Regions from separate parts of the Brucella pituitosa genome, predicted to be linked through region 1. Evidence: predicted binding sites of a transcription regulator. Region 1 holds the regulator's gene; each other region holds the start of a gene.

Region 1 (5,303 bases):
TGCATTTTCCAACTGCCTGTTGCAGCTTGATCTCGACCGCAGAGCAGATCGCCGCGCCTGGCAGAACCGTGCCGATTTCTACGACACACCGATGGTCATCTATCAACCGGTTTATCGACCAGTGCCAGTTCAGGCCAGGTAACAGACAGGCCAAGTGATAATCAGGTCGAGCAATAAAAAAGCGCCCTTTCGGGGCGCTTTTTTTGTCTAGCAAAGTCACTTTTAAAGCGGAGATTCCGGACGCTCCTGCGACAGAAGCATCGCACCGATTGCATCAACATGCTTCTTATCGGCTGTGTAGCCGAGAGATACGTTTTCCACCGCTGGAGCCGTTTCATCAAATGTTGGCTGGTAGCTCGCCACCTGCGTCAGCGCCGGCTTTTCAGCAGGCTTCACAGGAAGCGTCGCCAGACGGTCACCACGGGCCTGCGGACCCACGCCGCCATTCTGCTGAGTTTCAGTCGTCTTTGCTGCTTCAGCCAACGCAACCTGCACTGTTGGCTGTGCCTGTGGAACAGTGGCATCCTGCTGATCAGTTACGTTGTAGAACGGACCTTCTGGCATGGATGGTGCCTGTGGTGTGGAAGCATAGGCCAGATTGTACGGAGTCTGTGGAACCGGATTCTCCAGCTCGCCATCACGACCACGCTTTTCGTAGAAAGAGTTTCCACCCGCAACCAGCACGTAATGCATGTTGCGGTATGGGAACTTCAGGCCAGCTGTGTGGAAGAACATGGAGTTCTTCAAGGAAGGGTGACGCTTGCCCTTGAGAATGGAATCAGCCGCTGCCTGAACATCTGGCATTGCCCTGGAATTCATCTTGCGGCTCAGAACGCCCGGCGCAAACTGGTTCTTCTGGCCCACAACACCACAGATCGTATCCGGATAGCTGCCGGATGCGAGACGGTTCATGACAACAGTACCGACAGCCATCAGGCCATCGGGGCTTGAACGGTTCGATTCAAAGAACATCGCACGTTCAAGACATTCACGGTCTCTGGCGGTATAGGTGAAAGTCTTAACGCCATTGACCGACTTGACGTGGCTGACCGCCGCCGTCTTATCGGATTTGGTCTTGGCTGTGCCTCCGGTCGTCGTGCAACCTGTCACCACAAATGGAGCAACCAGGAGCCCGAGGATAACGGGCAGTTTCCACTTAGCAGCGCGCGTCAACGGCTCAGTCTCATCGTTAGGACCCTTAATTGATCCAACCCGGCCTCCGCCCCGCAAAAGGCGTTTGAAACCTGGCTGTGGTGCCACTGCATAAAACTATGCAGCAGATTTGAACTAACAGAGCAGCCTTTGTGCATCCAATTGAGACACCCGGCGCTCCAGCCAAATAGAACGAAAATCAAATAATAAACGTTCTGCTGTCACTCATTGCATTCAAGGTTTTGGAATTTTTAGGCCAAAAAAAGGCGAACGGTCAAATTCCTAAAATGACAAAGCCACCAAAACGGTGGCCAATCGAACCCGAATCCAAAGTTGAATTTTCCCCACAAACCCCTTAAATTTATTAACAAATCCTTAACGTGATTTAGCAAATCTTATAAGTTATTGATTTAACGCGATTCAATTTGCTGAAATACAGGCCACATCGCTGCCTTATTTCACTGATGTTTCAAGATTTTACGCAGCCATCTTTTTTGACTTTTCAGATGCTGTTTTTGACGCCGATTTCAAGGCTTATTCAACTTTGTCACGATTGATGTAACATCGCGTGATATTGACCGTTTTTGGTACAGATTTGGGCAACATCACCGAATCGCGAGTCCGAATGCTGAGTCGCATCGTTCGCTCCCTTCATGCAAAACGGCCCGTCACATTTTCAGTAACGGACCGCTTCTGAGACGTTCTGCAAGTCGAGATTTGATCACCCGAATGAGTAGCCTGCGCCACGCACCGTGCGAATTGGATCGAGTGCGCGCCCGACATTGATCGCCTTGCGCAAACGTCCGACATGCACGTCGACCGTGCGGTCGTCGACATAGATATCCGGGCCCCAGACACCATCGAGCAACTGGCTGCGGGAGAAGACACGGCCCGGTGACATCATGAAATATTCAAGCAAGCGGAATTCTGTGGGTCCGAGGCGGACTTCCTTTTCCTTGCGATAGACACGGTGCTGCTGACGGTCGAGCACCAGATCCCCAACCTTGAGCACATGCGAGAGAACGCTGGGATTGGCACGGCGCAGCATGGCTTTCACCCGCGCAAGCAGTTCCGGTGTCGAGAAGGGCTTTACGACATAATCGTCAGCACCCACACTCAGGCCACGGACACGTTCGCTTTCTTCGCCACGCGCAGTCAGCATGATGATCGGCAGACGCTCGGTTTCCGGCCATTGACGCAGACGACGGCAAAGTTCGATCCCCGATACACCAGGAAGCATCCAGTCCAGAATAAGCAGATCCGGTACGTTTTCGCGAAGCGTGATTTCGGCTTCATCGCCGCGCAGCATCGCATCGACCTGATAACCTTCTGCTTCCAGATTGTAACGCAAGAGTACGCTCAGGGCTTCTTCGTCTTCAACCACAGCAATCTTGGGTGCCTGTGACATCCAGTATTTCCTATCCAGAATTTAGAGCGCAGAAGATACAGTCCCCCCGTCGACCGCGTGCCGCCGCGCTATTCTTACACATGCAGAGATTTTGCGCCGCAATGATGCAGCGCAAAATACCATCAGGATTTACGCGCCTCGTCCACGACGATACCGTGGCTCAGGTCTTCTTTTGGGCGTTCCGCAGGCATTTGCAGGCCAGTCACGATGTAATAGACCGTCTCGGCAATGTTGGTTGCATGATCGCCAATGCGCTCAATATTCTTTGCGCAGAACAGAAGATGCGTGCAGGCTGAAATGTTGCGCGGATCTTCCATCATATAGGTGAGCAACTCGCGGAACAGCGAGGTGTACATCGAGTCAATTTCATCATCGCGATCGCGAACAACATTGATCTGCTGTACCGAGCGCGTTGCATAGGCATCGAGCACGTCTTTGAGCTGGGTCAGAGCGAGTTCAGCCAGTGTTTCAAGTCCACGATAGAGCTTGACCGGCTGGCGCGATTCCGAGACGGCGGCAACGCGCTTGGCAATGTTTTTGCCAAGATCGCCCACGCGTTCCAGATCGGCCGATATGCGGATCGAGCCGATGATTTCACGAAGATCGACAGCCATAGGCTGGCGCTTTGCGATGATCATGACGGCCTTGTCGTCAATCTCACGCTCGCTTGCATCAAGGATGAGATCATCGGAGATAACGCGCTGAGCAAGCGCATTGTCGGCGTTGACAATCGCTGCAACGGACTGCTCGACCATACGTTCCGCATGACCGCCCATTTCAGCGATCTTATGGGTCAGGAACTGCAGTTCTTCGTCGTAAGCGGTAACGGTATGCTGAGACGCCATAATAGACCTCGAAGTAAGGATTACAGGGAAGCGAAACCGAAGATGGTTCCTGCTTCTGCTGAAATGTTAACCAAAGCGACCGGTGATATAGTCCTGAGTGCGCTTCTCGGTCGGTGCCGTGAACATCACATCCGTGTCACCCACTTCCACCAGATTGCCCAGGTGGAACATGGCGGTGCGCTGTGAAACGCGAGCGGCCTGCTGCATGGAGTGCGTGACGATGACGATCGTGTAGTTCTGGCGCAGCTCGTCGATCAGCTCCTCAACCTTGGCCGTCGCAATCGGATCAAGCGCCGAGCACGGCTCATCCATCAGGATGACTTCCGGGCTGACTGCAATCGCACGTGCAATGCACAGACGCTGCTGCTGACCACCGGAAAGACCGGTTCCGGCATCGTGAAGACGATCCTTGACCTCTTCAAAGAGGCTGGCCTTCTTGAGGCTGGTTACGACGATCTCTTCGAGATCGGTCTTGTTGCGTGCCAGACCGTGGATACGCGGGCCATAAGCCACGTTCTCGAAGATCGACTTCGGAAATGGATTTGGCTTCTGAAACACCATGCCGACACGGGCACGCAATTCAACCACGTCGATCTTCGGATCGTAAATGTCTTCGTTGTCGAGCGTGATATTGCCTACGATACGGCAGCCTTCAATCGTGTCGTTCATGCGATTGAGCGAACGCAGGAATGTAGACTTGCCGCAGCCCGAAGGACCGATAAGCGCTGTAACCATCTTTTCCGGAACATCCAGATCGACTTCGAACAGAGCCTGTTTCTCGCCATAAAACACGCAGACCTTGTCGCCGCGCATCTTTATGGAGGGGGCGTTGGCGTTCATCTTTTCTCCTACGGCTTTCTCGAGAGATCGTTCAGTCATGAGATTCATCATTTCTCTCCCGTTTACCAGCGGCGCTCAAAGCGGCGGCGCAGAATAATTGCTGCAATATTCATAACGGCCAGGAACAGAAGCAGGACGATAATAGCGCCTGATGTCCGTTCCACAAAGGCACGCTCAGCTTCATTCGCCCACATAAAGATTTGCACAGGCAGAGCGGTGGCCGGGTCCATCGGCGTTGCAGGCATATTGGCAACGAAGGCCACCATACCGATCAGAAGTAGCGGTGCTGTTTCACCCAACGCCTGAGCAAGACCAATAATTGTTCCGGTCAGAATGCCCGGTGCTGCGAGAGGCAACACATGGTGAAACACCATCTGCGTCTTCGATGCACCAAGGCCTAAAGCTGCGGCGCGGATCGATGGCGGCACGGCGCGAAGAGCGGAACGTGTCGCGATGATGATCGTTGGAAGCGTCATCAATGTCAGCACCAGACCACCGACAATCGATGCGGAGCGCGGCAGATTGAAGAAATTGATGAAGACCGCAAGACCAAGCAGACCAAACACAATCGACGGCACTGCAGCCAGATTGTTGATGTTGACTTCGATGAGATCCGTAAGACGGTTCTTCTTGGCAAACTCTTCAAGATAGATCGACGCAGCTACACCGATAGGCAGTGCAAGAACCAGCACGATCAGCATCATGTAGAAGGAGCCCACCAGTGCCACACCCAGACCGGAAGTTTCCGGACGACTGGAAGCACCATTGGTGAACAGCCCCCAGTTGAAAGCCTGGCTCATGATGCCTTCATCGGTCAGCGTCTTCATCCAGGCGACCTGACGATCAGAAACCTTGCGGTTTGCTTCTGCGACCGAAAGATCAATCTGCCCCTTATAGGCCGAGTCGATATCAGCAGCAGCCAGAACCGGGACCGTCTGCGTGGTGCCGATCAGCGATGGGTTGTCCATCACCATCTGGCGAAGCTGAACACGAACACCATCAGAGAAGAAGCGCCCGATTTCACGCAATTGCGCGCGATCCGTGGTTGGAACGCCGAG
Region 2 (5,303 bases), 1.1 Mb from region 1:
TGACGCTTTTTTGATTGAAACGAGTGATTGCAGAAAATTTAAAAAATGCGCGGCGATCTGGTCTCATATTTCAGATTTCCGATTAGATTTATCGGCGAAGTACTGTCGATATAAGAGCTATGCTCAACCCCAAGCCCTGCGCGCCAAAGAAACAGTGAGCGGCAGGGCTTTTCCTTGGATGGTCATTTGATGGCTTTTCATTTAAGGCCTCCAACATGTGAAAAATGCATGGAAAGTGATGTATGTACTTGTAATTTGAACAAAACAAGAACATAACTTCTGTGGACATTGGTTGAATTCGCGGCGCTGGGATGAGCGCAGCGGTGGCTGCTGCTGTAAGGTGGTAGCTGAATTTCAGGTCAGTACATTCAGGTGATTGGCCATTCTTTAGGAGCAGGCACCGTTTGGCAGGGCAAGAGCCCGCTCAACAAGTGTATGCGAGAGATCCGGAGTAAGTTTTCGATGGCTGGTAGCGTCAATAAAGTCATTCTGGTCGGCAATCTTGGTGCTGATCCAGAAATCCGTCGCCTCAATTCTGGTGATCAGATTGCTAATCTGCGCATCGCAACCTCGGAAAGCTGGCGCGACCGTCAGAGCGGCGAGCGCAAGGATCGCACCGAGTGGCACAGCGTTGTCATCTTCAATGAGAACCTCGCCAAAGTGGCTGAGCAGTATCTGAAGAAGGGTTCCAAGGTTTATATCGAAGGTGCGCTCCAGACACGTAAGTGGCAGGATCAAAACGGTAATGATCGTTACAGCACCGAAATCGTGCTGCAGAAGTTCCGTGGTGAATTGCAGATGCTCGACAGTCGTGGTGAAGGCGGCGGTGAAGGTCGTTCGTTCGGCGGTGGCGGTGGTAATCGCAACCAGATGTCTGATTATTCCGGTGGCGGCGGTGATTTCGGCTCGTCTGGTCCATCCAATCAGGGTGGCAACAGCGGTGGTTTCTCGCGCGATCTGGACGACGAAATTCCGTTCTGAGAACGGACATAATCCAGTTTATAAGTGAAATATGATAAGGCGCTGTTTTACAGCGCCTTTTCTTTTGGATTATACTTCCAATTCTCTAGGAAACATGATGTCCGATTCCGAGTTCGTCAGTGTGACTTTTCCTCAGATTTAACCTGCTCGCCGTCTTCTTTGGTGAATGAAGCAACGGGGTTTTCCAGAAGCGGCAGAACCAGTTCGGAAGGACGGCAAAGCCTGGTGCCGAGCGGTGTTTCAACAATAGGCCTGTTGATCAGGATCGGATGGGCCATCATGAAGTCGATCAGCTCGGCATCGGTCCATTTCGGATCGGACAGGCCGAGTTCTGCATAGGGTGTGCCTTTTTCGCGCAGCAGTTCGCGCGGTGTCAGGTTCATTGCTGCAAGCAGGCCAACCAGACGTTCCGGCGTGGGCGGATTCTGCACATATTCGACGATGACGGGCTCTTCGCCACTCGCACGGATCATCGCCAGCGTATTGCGCGAGGTACCGCATTTCGGGTTGTGAAAAATGGTCACGGTCATCGGTGATTTCCTGTCTGTGTGGCGGGCTTTTGATCAGTGCCGCGTTCATAGCGCTTTGAGAGCGGTTTAGCGCTAACAAGATTCAGTTCATGTCATTCATCTGCGGGGCGCCAGGATAAGTGTCGATAGAAAATTCCATGCTGTCAGCAGAAAACCGTGTCAGCGAATACTGGATAGGCACCCCGTCGGTATTCACATTGATTGCCTTAGCTGTCAGCACAATTGCGCCGGGCGAAAGTTTTAAATGTTTCAGATCATCCGAATCCGCATGACGGGCAGATATAATTGTCGATTTACGGAAGTAATCGGCAATGCCTGCTTTTCGAAAAGCCACGGTGATTGAACCACTTTCCTCATAATCCTTGGCGATTTCCGGGAATTGTTCGGCTCTGATCCAGAGTGTTGCGCGCGATACGGGGCGTCCGTCTGCGCTGTGTAAGGTCTCCAGCCGCATGACAGGTGAGCCGGGTTCGATCTCAAGAGCCTCGGCTATATCCGGAGAGGCGGGTGCTGTGCCGGAAGCGAGCAGCGTGCCCTTCATGTCGCGTACCTGCGAAGCCAGCGATTGCGAAATGCGGGTGCGGCGTCCGATCTGGTAGGTGAGACGCTTCGCATTGGCAACGAAGGTGCCGCGCCCTTGCTCGGCACGCAGCACACCTTCCTGTGTCAGCGCGGCAATGGCGCTGCGGACTGTGTGGCGATTGACACCAAACCGATCAGCCAATTCCATCTCGGCGGGCATGCGGGCGCCTGACTGAAGTTTCCCGGCCATGATATCGCCGCGTATCTCATCGGCAATTTGCCGCCAGATGGCTACGCCGCTGTTTCGTTCAATTCGTTTTGTCTTTGCCATGCTTTGTCATCGTCCTGTCATTGGCAGGGTATAAGAATGGTGTTATTGTATAGTTGTCTAGATAAATAGACAACTGAAGCGATAAAGTCAACAAGATTAGGGTAGGGCGGATAAGCTCATGCAGACGACGCGGCATAGCACGGGTGAAAGTGGAGCGAGCTTCACGACTGGAAACAGAACGGCGCCAGATGCGACGCAGATTGCACGTCAGGCCAGCTTGGCAGTTCTAGCGCACGCCAGTGGCGAAGAACTGAAATTATTCTGGCAGAACTGGCCGAATAAGCCGGAATTTGAGGTCTTGCGTGGTCCCGAAACCGGACTGGTTATGCTGCGCGGTCGCATTGGCGGCGGCGGTGCGCCATTCAATGTCGGTGAAGCGACAGTAACGAGAGCGACCGTTCGTCTGTCCGATGGCTCAGTTGGTCATTCTTATGCACTCGGACGCGATCAGGAAAAGGCGAAGCTCGCTGCCTTGTTCGATGCGCTGTGGCTCGATGAAGATCGGCGTGACGCTGTTGAGAGCCAGGTGCTGAACGTGCTGCGCAGCCGCATTGATGATGCGGATACCAAGCTGCGCGCCGAGGCCGCTGCCACCAAGGTCGATTTCTTCACTATGGTTCGGGGGGATAACTGATGCTCCACTCTTCTTCTGCTTTCGAAGGCGGTCTGGCTGATCCGGTTAATGAGGCGCAATCGGCGTTTCATGCTGTGATGCACGCTATTGCAAATCCCGGCCGCATTTATTCGTTGGTTCAAGCTGCGATGCCACCACAGCCGCTTACGCCTGAGCTTGGTGTGATTGCTGCAACATTGCTTGATCACGACGCCAGCGTCTGGGTTGATGCTGAAATCGTTGCCAACAAGGACGCGACGGCCTGGCTTACATTCCATACCGGCACACCAATCGTCGATGACCAGTCCAAAGCGCAGTTTGCGCTTGTCACAAGCGCGCAATCCTTGCCTGTTCTCTCTTCTTTTGCGCAGGGCAATGCGGAATTTCCGGACCGTTCGACGACTGTTGTTCTAGCAGTTTCGTCTCTGACGAGCGGGCAGAGTTTCAGCCTCAAAGGCCCGGGCATCAAGGATGAAACTGTGCTGACCGTTGATGGTTTGCCGCAGGATTTTGCCGCGCAATGGCGTGAAAATGGCGCGTTGTTTCCGCTGGGTATCGATCTGGTGCTCGTCGCTGACGGCAACGTCGCAGCTCTACCGCGTACCACCCGTATTATTAATTTGGAGGGCTGATCCATGTATGTTGCTGTAAAGGGCGGTGAAACCGCCATCCGCAATGCCCACCGTCTGCTTGATGATCGCCGTCGCGGTGACCGCTCGGTTCCAGCGTTGCGTCTTGACCAGATTGCTGAACAGCTGGGTCTCGCCGTTGATCGTGTCATGGCCGAAGGCTCGCTTTATGATCGCGAACTTGCGGCACTCGCCGTGCGCCAGTCGCGTGGCGATCTGATTGAGGCAATCTTTCTGGTCCGTGCCTACCGCACAACCTTGCCGCGTTTTGGCTATTCGCTGCCACTTGAAACCGCGAACATGCTGATCGAACGCCGCATTTCGGCCACCTATAAGGATCTGCCCGGTGGGCAGCTCTTGGGGCCGACATTTGACTACACACATCGACTGCTTGATCCGGAATTGGCAGGCGACGTGAGCGTCCCTGAACCGGAAGTGCGTGCGACGGAAGCTGAGGCGACGCCACGCGTTACCGATATTCTCGGCGTCAACGGCATGATCGAGGAAGATGGTGCAATGCCGGAAGGGCATGAGCCGGGCGATCTTACCCGCGAACCGTGGACGTTCCCGATGCCGCGCGATCTGCGCTTGCAGGCCTTGGCGCGCGGTGATGAAGGTTTCCTGCTGGCGCTCGGTTATTCCACGCAGCGCGGCTATGGCAACACGCATCCCTTTGTCGGTGAAATCCGCATTGGTGAAGTGGAAGTCGAGTTCGACGTACCGGAGTTGGGCTTTTCCATATCGCTTGGTCGCGTGCAGCTGACCGAATGCCAGATGGTGAGCCAGTTTAAAGGCTCGTCCAAGCAGGCACCACAATTCACCCGTGGGTATGGTCTGGTGTTCGGGCAGAGCGAACGCAAAGCCATGTCGATGTCGCTTTGCGACCGTGCGCTTCGCGTTCGTGAATTCGATACGGATGTGACAGCACCGGCGCAGGATGAAGAATTCGTCATCTCCCATTCCGACAATGTGCAGTCGACTGGCTTTGTCGAGCATCTGAAATTGCCGCATTACGTGGATTTTCAGGCGGAGCTCGACCTCATCCGCCGGATGCGTGCCGAATATGAGGAAACGCAAATTCAGGGCAAGGAAGCAGCAGAATGAGCGATTTAGCCAATTACAATTTCGCCTATCTGGATGAGCAGACAAAGCGGATGATCCGTCGTGCGATCCTGAAAGCCATCGCTATTCCCGGTTATCAGGTGCCGTTTGCAAGCCGTGAAATGCCGATGCCTTATGGCTGGGGCACCGGTGGTGTGCAGGTAACAGCTGCCATTCTGGGGCCAGATGATGTGCTGAAGGTCATAGATCAGGGCGCTGATGATACGACCAATGCCGTTTCCATCCGTGCTTTCTTCCAGAAGACAGCTGATGTCGCCGTCACCACCCATACGGGCGAGGCGACCATCATACAGACCCGCCACCGTATCCCGGAATATCCGCTGACTGAGGGGCAGGTGATTGTCTATCAGGTGCCGATCCCGGAACCGCTGCGTTTTCTGGAGCCACGCGAAACCGAAACTCGCAAGATGCACGCGCTCGCCGAATATGGCCTCATGCATGTTAAGCTTTACGAGGATATTGCGCGTCACGGTCATATCGCCAAGACATATGATTATCCGGTGATGATCGAAGGACGCTATGTAATGGCGCCGTCGCCGACGCCGAAGTTCGACAATCCAAAGATGCACATGTCG
Region 3 (5,303 bases), 1.1 Mb from region 1:
ACGCGAGCAGTTGAGACAGCAATTACGGTGTCGCTCGGCACGCCTGAGGAAATGGCGGTTTCCACAGCAAAAGTCGCACATTACCCGCTGATCAAGGTAAAGATGGGTGGTGAAAACGATATCGAGCGTATCCATGCCGTTGCGAATGCCGCCCCGAACAGCCGTATTATCATCGATGCAAACGAAGGCTGGACGGATGATAACATCGAAGAAAACATGGCAGCGGCGGCCAAAGCTGGCGTGGTTCTGATCGAGCAGCCCCTGCCCGCTGGAAAAGACGACATTCTAAGCCGCATCACCCGTCCGGTGATTATCTGTGCTGATGAGAGCGTACACACATCGGAGGGTCTCGAAGACCTCGCAAAGCGCTACGATGCCGTGAATATCAAGCTGGATAAGGCTGGAGGGCTGACTGAAGGACTGGTCATGCGAGAGAAAGCGATTTCGCTTGGCTTGCAGGTCATGGTCGGTTGCATGGTTGGCACATCGCTGGGGATGGCGCCTGCCGTGTTACTCGCACAAAAAGCCAATGTGGTTGACCTTGATGGTCCACTGCTTCTGGCACAGGATCGCGTCCCCGGCCTTCATTATGATGGTGCTTTGGTTTATCCGCCTGAAGCGACCGTCTGGGGCTGATTGTCTGCCCTGTTTATTGACTGTGCGACACTCTTTGTTGACGAGAGTACGTTTTCGAGAATGTCTGCACAGGCTTTCCACGTAAAAGGTTTAAGCACTTCGGCGGGGTCAAAGCTTGGCATCTCGAGTGCTTTCAGACATGCCTGGTGCAGATCATCAGAAAGAATGCCAGCCCCGGTGGCACCTATAACGTCGGCAGAACCTGGTACGGGAAATGCCGCAACCGGCAGGCCGGATGAAATGGCCTCGAGCAGAACCAGACCAAATGTATCCGTTCTGCTTGGAAATACGAAAACATCTGCCGACGCATAGACGCGCGCCAGATCTTTTCCCTCCTTCTTGCCGACAAACACAGTCTTCGGAAAACGAGATTTAAGGTCATCCAAAGCTGGACCGTCCCCGACGATCAGCTTCGTTCCGGGCAGCTCAAGTTCCAGAAACGCTGGCAGGTTCTTTTCGGTTGCCACACGGCCCACACATATAAAGACTGGCTGAGGCAATTCTCTCGCCACATCATCACGCGGATGAAACAGTGTGCGGTCAACGCCTCTCGTCCAGAGTTCCAGCCCGGTAAAGCCGCGACCCTGCAAATCGTCCAAAATCGATTGGGTCGGGACCAGTGTGTGCGACGCTGCATTATGGAAACGACGCAGAAACGCATAGGTCCACTTTGGCGGAATGGGAAAACGATCCTGAAGATATTCAGGAAACCGGGTATGGAAGCTTGTCGTAAAGCTCCACCCCATCTTGATGCAGGCACGTCGCGCCATAAAGCCGAGCGGGCCTTCTGTTGCGATGTGCACATAATCAGGGTTTAACCGCGCCAGCTTTCGCCGAAAGGCGGACGGTGCTGTCAACGCCAGACGAATTTCCGGATAGGTTGGGCATGGAACCGAACGGTAATCCTGTGGCGAGATGACAATAACCTCATAACCGCGTTCGGTCATCAGTTCACAGCATTTCGCCAGCGTTCTTACAACGCCATTCACTTGGGGATGCCAGGCGTCGGTGACGATGACCAGTTTCTTCATCGGCTTCCGTTCACTGCTTTGCGTGCTGCTCGCGGAAGTCTGATTATTCTGCCACTGGAATTGCCTTCCTGCACGACAGGAAGCGATGGCCGCTGACTAAGGCGCTCTGTCCACTCCAGCAACTCCATACGACCATCGAAATGCTCAACAACTGCTGTGCAGCTTTCGACCCAATCGCCCGTATTGATATATTCAACACCATTCATCTTCTCGATGGTTGCGTGATGAATATGACCGCAGATCACACCATCAACACCGATGCGCTGTGCTTCTTCCGAAACAACGTCTTCGAAATTGCCAATGAAATTGACTGCTTTTTTAACGCGAAACTTGGCCCAGGCCGAGAATGACCAATATCGCAATCCGAACATGGCACGGACACGGCTCATCACTGTGTTGATCCAGATTGCCGTATCGTAAGCCCAATCACCGAGATAAGCGATGAAGCGTGCATTGCGCACCACCACGTCAAACTGATCACCGTGGATAACAAGAAACTTACGACCGTCTGCAGTTTCATGGATGGCGCGGTTCATGACTTCAATGCCACCAAAATGCGTGCCTTGAAAGTTTCGCAGGAACTCGTCGTGATTGCCGGCAATATAGATGATAGTTGCGCCTTTGCGGCTTTTGCGCAGAAGCTTCTGAACGACGTCGTTGTGTTCTTGCGGCCAATGCCAGTTGCGTCGCAGACGCCAGCCATCAACGATGTCGCCAACCAGATAAATAGTCTCAGCCTCATGGCAGCGCAGAAAATCCAGCAAAAGTTCGGCTTGAGCTGCTTTAGAGCCGAGGTGCACATCCGAGATAAACAAAGTGCGGAATTGCTTTGGCTCGATCTGTTCTTCGCTCATTTGGTTGTCCTTCTGTTGGCAACCTTGGGAAAACCCGGATTTGAGCGCAGAAAACCCGATTCATGTCACAAACATATGACGACGAAAAAAGAGGCGCGAAACCGGAGGTTCCGCGCCTTTTGGGAAGGTAGAAAGAAACTACGAGCCATCCATATCAATCAGTGACGTTAGCTATTTCTCACCTTTATTTTAACTTACCAGTTCCAGTTTTGGACCGATGTAATTCGACTTCGGTCGAATGAGTTTATTTTCCTTTATCTGCTCACGACAATGCGCGGCCCAGCCCATTGCCCGTCCCATAGCAAATACGCAGGTAAAAGCCCCTCGCGGGAAATCCAGCTGTTCGAGAAGAAGGGCCGTGTAGAATTCGACATTGGTTGCAAGTGAACGATCTGGCTTATGGCTTGCCAATGCAGAAATTGCTGCGGCCTCAACAGCTTCGGCCAACATCAACCGGCTTTCGTCCTTACGCTTATTCTCCAGAACGCGCAAAAGAGCGGCTTTAATAGCGTCGGCACGCGGATCACTGACCTGATAAACGCGATGGCCAAACCCCATCAGCCGTTCGCCTCTGGCTATCGCATCTTCCAGCCATTGCTTAGCGTTTTCCACATTGCCAATAGCGTCCAGCATGTCGAGGACAGGAGCAGGAGCGCCGCCATGCAGTGGCCCTTTCAATGCGCCAATGGCGGCCAGAATTGAAGATGTCATTCCGGCTTGGGTCGACGCTACGACGCGTGCAGCAAAGGTGGACGCATTCAAGCCATGGTCCGAAACTGAGACGAGATAACTATCCAAAGCTTGAACATCGTATTCTTCAGGCATCCGAACATTCGCCATACGCAGAATATCAACGCTATGCGGAAGCGATGGATCAGGCGAAACCATCTGCCTGCCGCGCTTTGCACGCATGATAGCTGGCGTAAAAACCGCAGGCGCAGCCACCATATATAAAGCCGCCGTGAGATCATCACCATCCGGGATTCTCGCTATAAGCGCCCGAACCGCTTCTATTGGCTGTAAATCCAGAAGCTCATCATCAATTGCGTCCGTATGATGAAAGATTTGAACGCGTGCTTCGCCCAATGCACGCTGAAGCTCAGCCCCCTTGGGAAAATCATCAAAAAAGCCATCCCACAATAATTCGATACAATCCTCAACACGAGTGTGAGGAACAAGACTATCGAGAGACCGTCCACGAATTATAAGTTTTCCCAAAAGACCATCAACATCTGACAAAATAGTGTCAGCTGCGACCACATCTTCAAGACCGGCGCTCATGGCATATATCCTTAGCCTGTTTACTGAATTTCACTAAGTATAATCCTCAAAAAATTGAGCGAAATAGTTCAATCTAGTTAGCTATTAAAGTATAGCCTTATATAAGAATTCTGATATTGGAACTGACCGTCGTGCGCCCTTTGATGTTTAGACACAAGGAATGTTTATCGCAAAATAATGCCCACTACCGTATAGAGGACGCAAAAACACTCGGAACAGGTGGACATTTCCGCGCGTCAACCAAAATCCGGTTGATTGGTAGGAGCGCTTGGTGGCATGTCTACCGCCATAAAAGAAGCAGTTTCATTTGTAATACCCTGCGGCTGCGGAATAACTGCTTCTTGAAATCGAGCCTATAGTGATTTGATAGTTTGAGATAAGAACGATAATGGCTCAAAAGACGCAAATTTGCGTCACTGCGCGGTTCCCTCTCCCGGCTGCGCGTATGAACCGGAAAGCGATGCGATAATGACCAACAAAAAGACCCCCTCCACTTCCACGCGTTCAGATTTTGACGAAGCGGCACTGTTTTTCCACCGCTATCCAAAGCCCGGTAAGCTGGAAATTCAGGCCACCAAGCCGCTTGGCAATCAGCGCGATCTTGCGCTTGCCTACTCGCCTGGCGTCGCGGCCCCTTGCCTGGCAATCCATGAAGATCCTGCCGCTGCTGCCGAATATACGGCGCGCGGCAATCTGGTAGCAGTCGTTTCCAACGGTACAGCCGTTCTCGGTCTCGGCAATATCGGCGCGCTCGCATCCAAGCCCGTAATGGAGGGCAAGGCTGTCCTCTTTAAGAAATTTGCTGATATCGATGTTTTCGATATCGAAATCGACGCTCACGAAATCGAACGAATTGTGGACGTGGTTTCTGCTCTGGAGCCGACCTTTGGCGGCATCAATCTCGAAGACATCAAGGCACCTGAGTGCTTCGAAGTTGAAGAGCAGCTCCGCGCCAAAATGAATATCCCGGTTTTCCATGACGATCAGCACGGAACGGCGATCATCGTCGCTGCGGCAGTGCTTAATGGTCTGGAACTTGCCGGCAAAAAGATCGAAGACGCAAAGATAGTAACGTCAGGTGCCGGTGCAGCAGCACTCGCCTGTCTTAATCTCCTCGTCAATCTCGGTGCCAAGCGCGAAAATATCTGGGTCTGTGATCTCGAAGGTGTGGTCTATGAAGGCCGTAACACCCTTATGGATCGTTGGAAGGAAATTTATGCGCAGAAGACTGACGCGCGCGTACTCGCCGATGTCATTGGCGGCGCCGACGTCTTCCTTGGACTGTCAGCAGCGGGCGTTCTCAAGCCTGAACTGCTCAAGCAGATGGCAGACAAGCCGCTTATCATGGCGCTTGCAAACCCAAATCCGGAAATCATGCCGGAAGCCGCTCGTGAAGCACGTGCTGATGCCATGATTTGTACCGGACGGTCGGATTATCCGAACCAGGTCAACAATGTTCTCTGCTTCCCATATATTTTCCGTGGCGCGCTTGATGTCGGTG
Region 4 (5,303 bases), 780 kb from region 1:
TAATCAGGATGTGCACGCCAGCTTATATCGGCCACAAGGCATGCGGCCTGCCGATAACGGCTTTCGTCTTCGGTCTCGTCAAATCCGAGAACCGGCAAAGAAAGCGTCGTCCATGTTGCAAGTTCGCGTGCGTGACGCGGTGAACGCGAACGCAGGATTGCCAGCTCTTCCGCCGATGCCAGCAGAGGATCCAGCCTCTGCTCATTCTTCGGCAGCAACGAATAAAGATATCCTTCACGCACACCGAGAGCCGAAAACACGATCTTGGATGGTTTCATGCGACGGATGGTTTCAAGCAGAACGGTCGCGCCATAAGCAAGAAGCTGACGGCGATTTTTCGACACGGCTTCGATGCCGCGCATCGTGTCGAGATTGCCTTTCGCAACACGCTTGAGGAAACTCTGCGCTTCTACCGGGTCCATCTCATAGCCATGCATGACATGAAGCGTATAGTGCTTTGCAGTCATATGCAGCTTGGCAAGATTTCGCCACGTACCGCCAACAGCGTAGAACACCTCTCCCTGATGCTGTTCAAGCAGCGTTGCACGCGCGAGCTCCGTACGGGTGATTTTGGCCGCCTCAGGAAGCTGTTCGTTGGACATGTCCTGCAACCGAAGTCCGCCAAGCGGAAGCGTAATCCCCTCGCCGACTTCGTGATCGTTGACGCTGACCAATTCAAGGCTGCCGCCACCAAGATCGCCCGTTACCCCCTGTGGCTTGTAGAACCCCGAAATAATGCCGAGCGCGGAATAATAGGCTTCTTCCTTGCCGGACAAGACTTCGATATGCCGCCCGAGAATGGCTTCAGCCTGCGCGATAAAATCGGGACCGTTCTTCGCTTCGCGCGCAGCTGCAGTTGCCAGCGCATGAATGGAAATCGCGCCAGCCTGTTCGGCCAGAACGCGAAACCGTTTCAATGCGCGCAATGCTATATCGACAGATTTTTCATTAAGCTTACCGGTCTTGGCCAATCCTTTGCCAAGACCGCAGAGTAGCTTTTCGTTAAAAAGCACCGTTGGCGAACGAACGATGCCTTCATAAACCACGACACGAATCGAGTTGGACCCAATGTCGATGACTGCGACGGGCTTGAGGCCTTTTAAGCGGCCTTGTGCGATTGCTGGACTCATGAAGTCGTGTTTCTTTCCGCCTGCGCGCGTTTACGATGCGCAATAAGGCGGGGGGCAGATGACTTCAGCGACTTTCCGCGACCCGACAAGCTTGGATTTGTCATGAAATATTCCTGCGCGTTGAAAGCTTCCTCTCCATCTTCTTTTTCTATCCGGCGAGAGGTGCCATCCGCAAGTAGCTGATAGCTCTGCTGGTTATCAATTATGTTGGCAAACATAATCTGCGACAGGATTTGCTGATGCACGGTGGCGTTGGTAATGGGCACCAAAGTCTCAACGCGACGGTCGAGATTGCGTGGCATCATATCGGCGGAACCGAAATAGACGATTGCCTTGCCAGAAGGCAGATCATGCCCGTTTCCAAAGCAGAATATGCGACTATGCTCAAGAAAACGGCCAACGATGGACTTCGCGCGGATGTTATCCGACAGGCCAGGAACGCCCGGTCGCAGGCAACATATGCCACGCACCACCAGATCGATGTGAACGCCTGCCTGACTTGCCTTATAGAGCGCATCAATAATCTGTGGATCGACGAGCGAATTCATCTTCATCCAGATCGCAGCAGGCTGTCCGGCCTTCGCATTGGTGATTTCGTCCTCGATATGCTTGAGGATTCGCGTGCGAAGCGTCAGCGGTGAAATAGCGATTTTCATCTCTTCAGCCGGCTGCGCATAGCCGGTGATGAAATTGAAGATATGTGCCACATCGCGCGCAATATCCGGATCGGATGTAAAGAACGACAGATCGGTATAAATTCGTGCGGTGATCGGGTGATAATTGCCGGTGCCAAGATGCACATAGGTGCGCAGTCTCTGGTCTTCACGGCGCACCACGAGTGACATCTTCGCATGCGTTTTCAGTTCAATGAAGCCGAACACAACCTGCACGCCAGCGCGTTCAAGATCGCGTGCCCAGCGAATATTGGCCTCTTCGTCGAAGCGCGCCTTCAGCTCGACGAGTGCTGTGACTGACTTACCAGCTTCTGCGGCATCCACCAGCGCGCGCACGATCGGGCTGTCATTGGAGGTTCGATAAAGCGTCTGCTTGATAGCCAGCACATCCGGGTCTGCGGCCGCCTGACGCAGAAACTGTACCACAACGTCGAATGATTCATATGGGTGGTGGACAACAATGTCCTTTTCGCGAATCGCCGCAAAGCAATCGCCGCCATGTTCACGAATACGCTCAGGGAAGCGTGGATTGTAGGATATGAACTTGAGATCATCGCGGGGAATCGACACAATTTCCGAAATCATGTTGAGCGCGAGGAGGCCTTCCAGAACGCTGATCCGGTTTTCCGATACGCCAAGCTCGGTCGCAACGAACACGCGCAGCGCTTCAGGAATTTCGGAGTCAAACTCGATACGGATAACCTGACCGCGCCGACGACGCTTCAATGCGGTCTCAAAAAGGCGCACCAGATCTTCCGCCTCTTCTTCCACTTCGATATCGCTGTCACGAATGATGCGGAACGTTCCTGCGCCACGCACTTCATAACCTGGGAAAAGGCGCCCGATGAACAAGCTGACTGCGTCTTCAATCGTGATGAAGCGGTAAGCATTCTGCTGCTCGGTCGGAAGCTGGATGAAACGCTTCAGCGCAACAGGAATGCGCAGGAGTGCGGTCATCGGATGGCTGTCGAGACGACGCGCCAATTGCAATGCAATGGAAAAGCCGAGATTTGGAATAAACGGAAACGGATGGGCCGGGTCGATGGAAAGCGGGGTCAGAACCGGGAAAATCGTCTCAAGGAAATGGTTCTCAAGCCAATCCTTCTCCGGCTTCGACAAAGCCGAAGCCCGCACGATCTCTATGCTTTCTTTTTCAAGCTCTTCGCGCAGCGTGCGCAAACGCTCCTGCTGGCCTTCCTGAAGGCGCCCTACCTCCTCCAGAACGAAATCAAGCTGCTCTTGGGGTGTGCGGCCATCCGCGCTGCGCATGGCAACGCCAGCACGCACCTGTGCAGCAAGTCCGGCAATGCGGACCATGAAAAACTCATCCAGATTGGCGGCCGAAATGGACAGAAATCGCAGGCGTTCCAGCAGTGGCTGGCTGATATTCGCAGCTTCTTCCAGAACGCGACGATTGAACTGAAGCCAGGAAAACTCGCGATTGACGAAGCGCTCGGGGCTTTGCATCAGCGCAGATGTCTTGTCATCGTTCAAAGCTTCGTGAGCGTTTTGAACTTTGCTGCCATTCTTACCCGCAGAAACATCATTTGCTGCCTTGCTGCTCGCATTGGAGGCCAAATCGGTGGTTTGGGGTGCCATAACGCTGTTTTCGTTCATTTTTCCTGTCCCGGCTTTTACCGGAAAATCCCGGCGCGACCATAAGCCTATGGCTGTCATATGACAGTTTGATAGCAAACCGCTTGAAATGTCTTCAGAATTGATGAAAACGCTTCCAGAAACAAGCCGTTCGCGGTAAACCCACCCCAAATAGCCATCCTATTCAGATGTCGCGATCCACAAGCACCGGAGCGTATCATGTCCGATCACATCATCCCACACTTCCAGAATGACGCTGGCCATAATGCCATTGAAATCGGCGTGAAGGAATTCATGTGCGTCGGCGCGAATCCTCCTTTCGATCATCCACATGTCTTCCTCGACATGGGTGATGAGAGCGAAGTCGTCTGCCCTTATTGCTCGACGCTCTATCGCTACAATGCGCAGCTTCATGCTGACGAAACTGTTCCAGCGGGCTGCGTCTACGAAGCTCCTGCCGACAAAGCTGCCTGAAAGTAACTTGGGCAAAGGGCGCATATTGATTGCAGGAGCGGGCGTTGCAGGATTAAGTGCAGCGCTTGAGCTTGCAGCCAGAGACTGGTCAGTAGAGCTTTTCGAAAAAGCCACTGTGCTCTCTGAGGTTGGCGCGGGCCTGCAACTGGCCCCGAATGCCATGCGCCATCTGCAACGTCTTGGTATTGCAGACAGGCTTTCCACACAAGCTGTCGCGCCCGAAGCACTTTTCCTCGTTGATAGTCGCAGCGCACGCCCCCTTCTCGCGATGGAGCTTGGCGATAAAGCGCTCAAACGCTGGCACCATCCTTACCTCGTCTGCCACCGCGCCGATCTGCAATCCGCTCTTCTTGCTGCTTGCCTAGAAAATCCTGCCATAAACATTAATCTTGGCTCGGAAATCACTCGACACGAACTTATTGGCCAAGAGATAGAGGCTGAGGTTCGCCGCGGAAATTTAACCGAGACTATCAAGGCGCACCATCTCCTTGGATGCGACGGCGTGTGGTCGGCAGAGCGGGCCAATGCTGCACATAGCAAAGCCCGCTACAGCGGACACATCGCGTGGCGCAGCACTATCGCTACCACTGATTTGCCCGCAACTTTTATCAATGCGCTGCCGCTCAAAAAGGCTGTATCGGCATGGTTGGGCAAACAGGTTCATTTTATCGCCTATCCGGTCAAAGGTGGGGCGTATTTCAACTTCGTCGCAATAACGGGTGGTGAAAACCCGGGCGAAGGCTGGTCAAAGGCCGGAGATCGCGAGCGGCTCAAATCAATTTACCAGAACTGGCATCCGGCGGTCCGTGATGTGATCGCTACAGCGCCAGAATGGACTTACTGGCCATTGTTCGAGATGCCAGACGCGCAATTTGTCTGCGAAGGACGCACGATTCTGCTCGGCGATGCTTCTCATGCTGTTACGCCTTTTGGGGCGCAAGGTGCAGCCATGGCCATTGAAGATGCCGCAGCACTTGCGGAAGCATTGGATGCGACCGATCAAACGGCAGCGCTTCAGCATTTCGACAAAGTACGCAAGGAACGGATTGCTGCTGTCGCCAAACGAGGGCAGCTGAATAAGTTTGCCTATCACTCAACCGGCGTCTTTGCGCTCGGCCGCAACATGCTCTTTGCCATGCGCAGCCCGGATAGTTTCCTGAAAGATCTGGACTGGCTTTATGGCTATGATGCTGTTGCGGCCGTGCGAAATTAACGCGCGTCGCGCGCTGCTTCCAACGTTGCAATATCGATCTTGACCATTGTCATCATGGCATTTGCGACACGCTGTCTGACGTCCGGCGCACCGTCTTGCAGGATATCGAGCAGAAATTCCGGCACAATTTGCCAGGCAAAACCATATTTATCCGTAAGCCAACTGCATTCCATTGGCGAGCCACCTTCCAGCAACCTGTCCCAAAATGCATCAAGC

What was found. Region 1 encodes PhoB, which activates phosphate uptake and scavenging genes when phosphate is short. Its sites were predicted from a motif close to TGTCATNNANCTGTCAT; they were not measured.
Region 2: phnF (phosphonate metabolism transcriptional regulator PhnF) is a predicted target of PhoB. The motif match lies at 2,369-2,385, and genes of this name have one in related genera.
Region 3: ACSME1_RS00850 (UDP-2,3-diacylglucosamine diphosphatase) is a predicted target of PhoB. The motif match lies at 2,586-2,602, and genes of this name have one in related genera.
Region 4: ACSME1_RS10860 (RNA degradosome polyphosphate kinase) is a predicted target of PhoB. The motif match lies at 3,471-3,487, and genes of this name have one in related genera.

The regions. Positions count from the first base shown of each region.
Region 1 covers NZ_OZ264092.1:1,468,104-1,473,406, reverse strand. Annotated here, with positions in the region: gene ACSME1_RS07110 (hypothetical protein) at 1-142, shown strand, start outside; gene ACSME1_RS07105 (cell wall hydrolase) at 223-1,173, opposite strand; gene phoB (phosphate regulon transcriptional regulator PhoB) at 1,874-2,560, opposite strand; gene phoU (phosphate signaling complex protein PhoU) at 2,683-3,405, opposite strand; gene pstB (phosphate ABC transporter ATP-binding protein PstB) at 3,472-4,245, opposite strand; gene pstA (phosphate ABC transporter permease PstA) at 4,308-5,303, opposite strand, start outside.
Region 2 covers NZ_OZ264092.1:265,251-270,553, reverse strand. Annotated here, with positions in the region: gene ssb (single-stranded DNA-binding protein) at 463-981, shown strand; gene arsC (arsenate reductase (glutaredoxin)) at 1,098-1,511, opposite strand; gene phnF (phosphonate metabolism transcriptional regulator PhnF) at 1,594-2,364, opposite strand; gene phnG (phosphonate C-P lyase system protein PhnG) at 2,483-2,998, shown strand; gene phnH (phosphonate C-P lyase system protein PhnH) at 2,998-3,609, shown strand; gene ACSME1_RS01265 (carbon-phosphorus lyase complex subunit PhnI) at 3,613-4,710, shown strand; gene ACSME1_RS01260 (alpha-D-ribose 1-methylphosphonate 5-phosphate C-P-lyase PhnJ) at 4,707-5,303, shown strand, end outside.
Region 3 covers NZ_OZ264092.1:171,517-176,819, reverse strand. Annotated here, with positions in the region: gene dgcA (N-acetyl-D-Glu racemase DgcA) at 1-636, shown strand, start outside; gene ACSME1_RS00855 (glycosyltransferase family 4 protein) at 606-1,667, opposite strand; gene ACSME1_RS00850 (UDP-2,3-diacylglucosamine diphosphatase) at 1,664-2,521, opposite strand; gene ACSME1_RS00845 (citrate synthase/methylcitrate synthase) at 2,711-3,802, opposite strand; gene ACSME1_RS00840 (NADP-dependent malic enzyme) at 4,271-5,303, shown strand, end outside.
Region 4 covers NZ_OZ264092.1:2,246,551-2,251,853, reverse strand. Annotated here, with positions in the region: gene ppx (exopolyphosphatase) at 1-1,130, opposite strand, end outside; gene ACSME1_RS10860 (RNA degradosome polyphosphate kinase) at 1,127-3,271, opposite strand; gene ACSME1_RS10855 (zinc-finger domain-containing protein) at 3,620-3,874, shown strand; gene ACSME1_RS10850 (FAD-binding protein) at 3,882-5,087, shown strand; gene ACSME1_RS10845 (VOC family protein) at 5,084-5,303, opposite strand, start outside.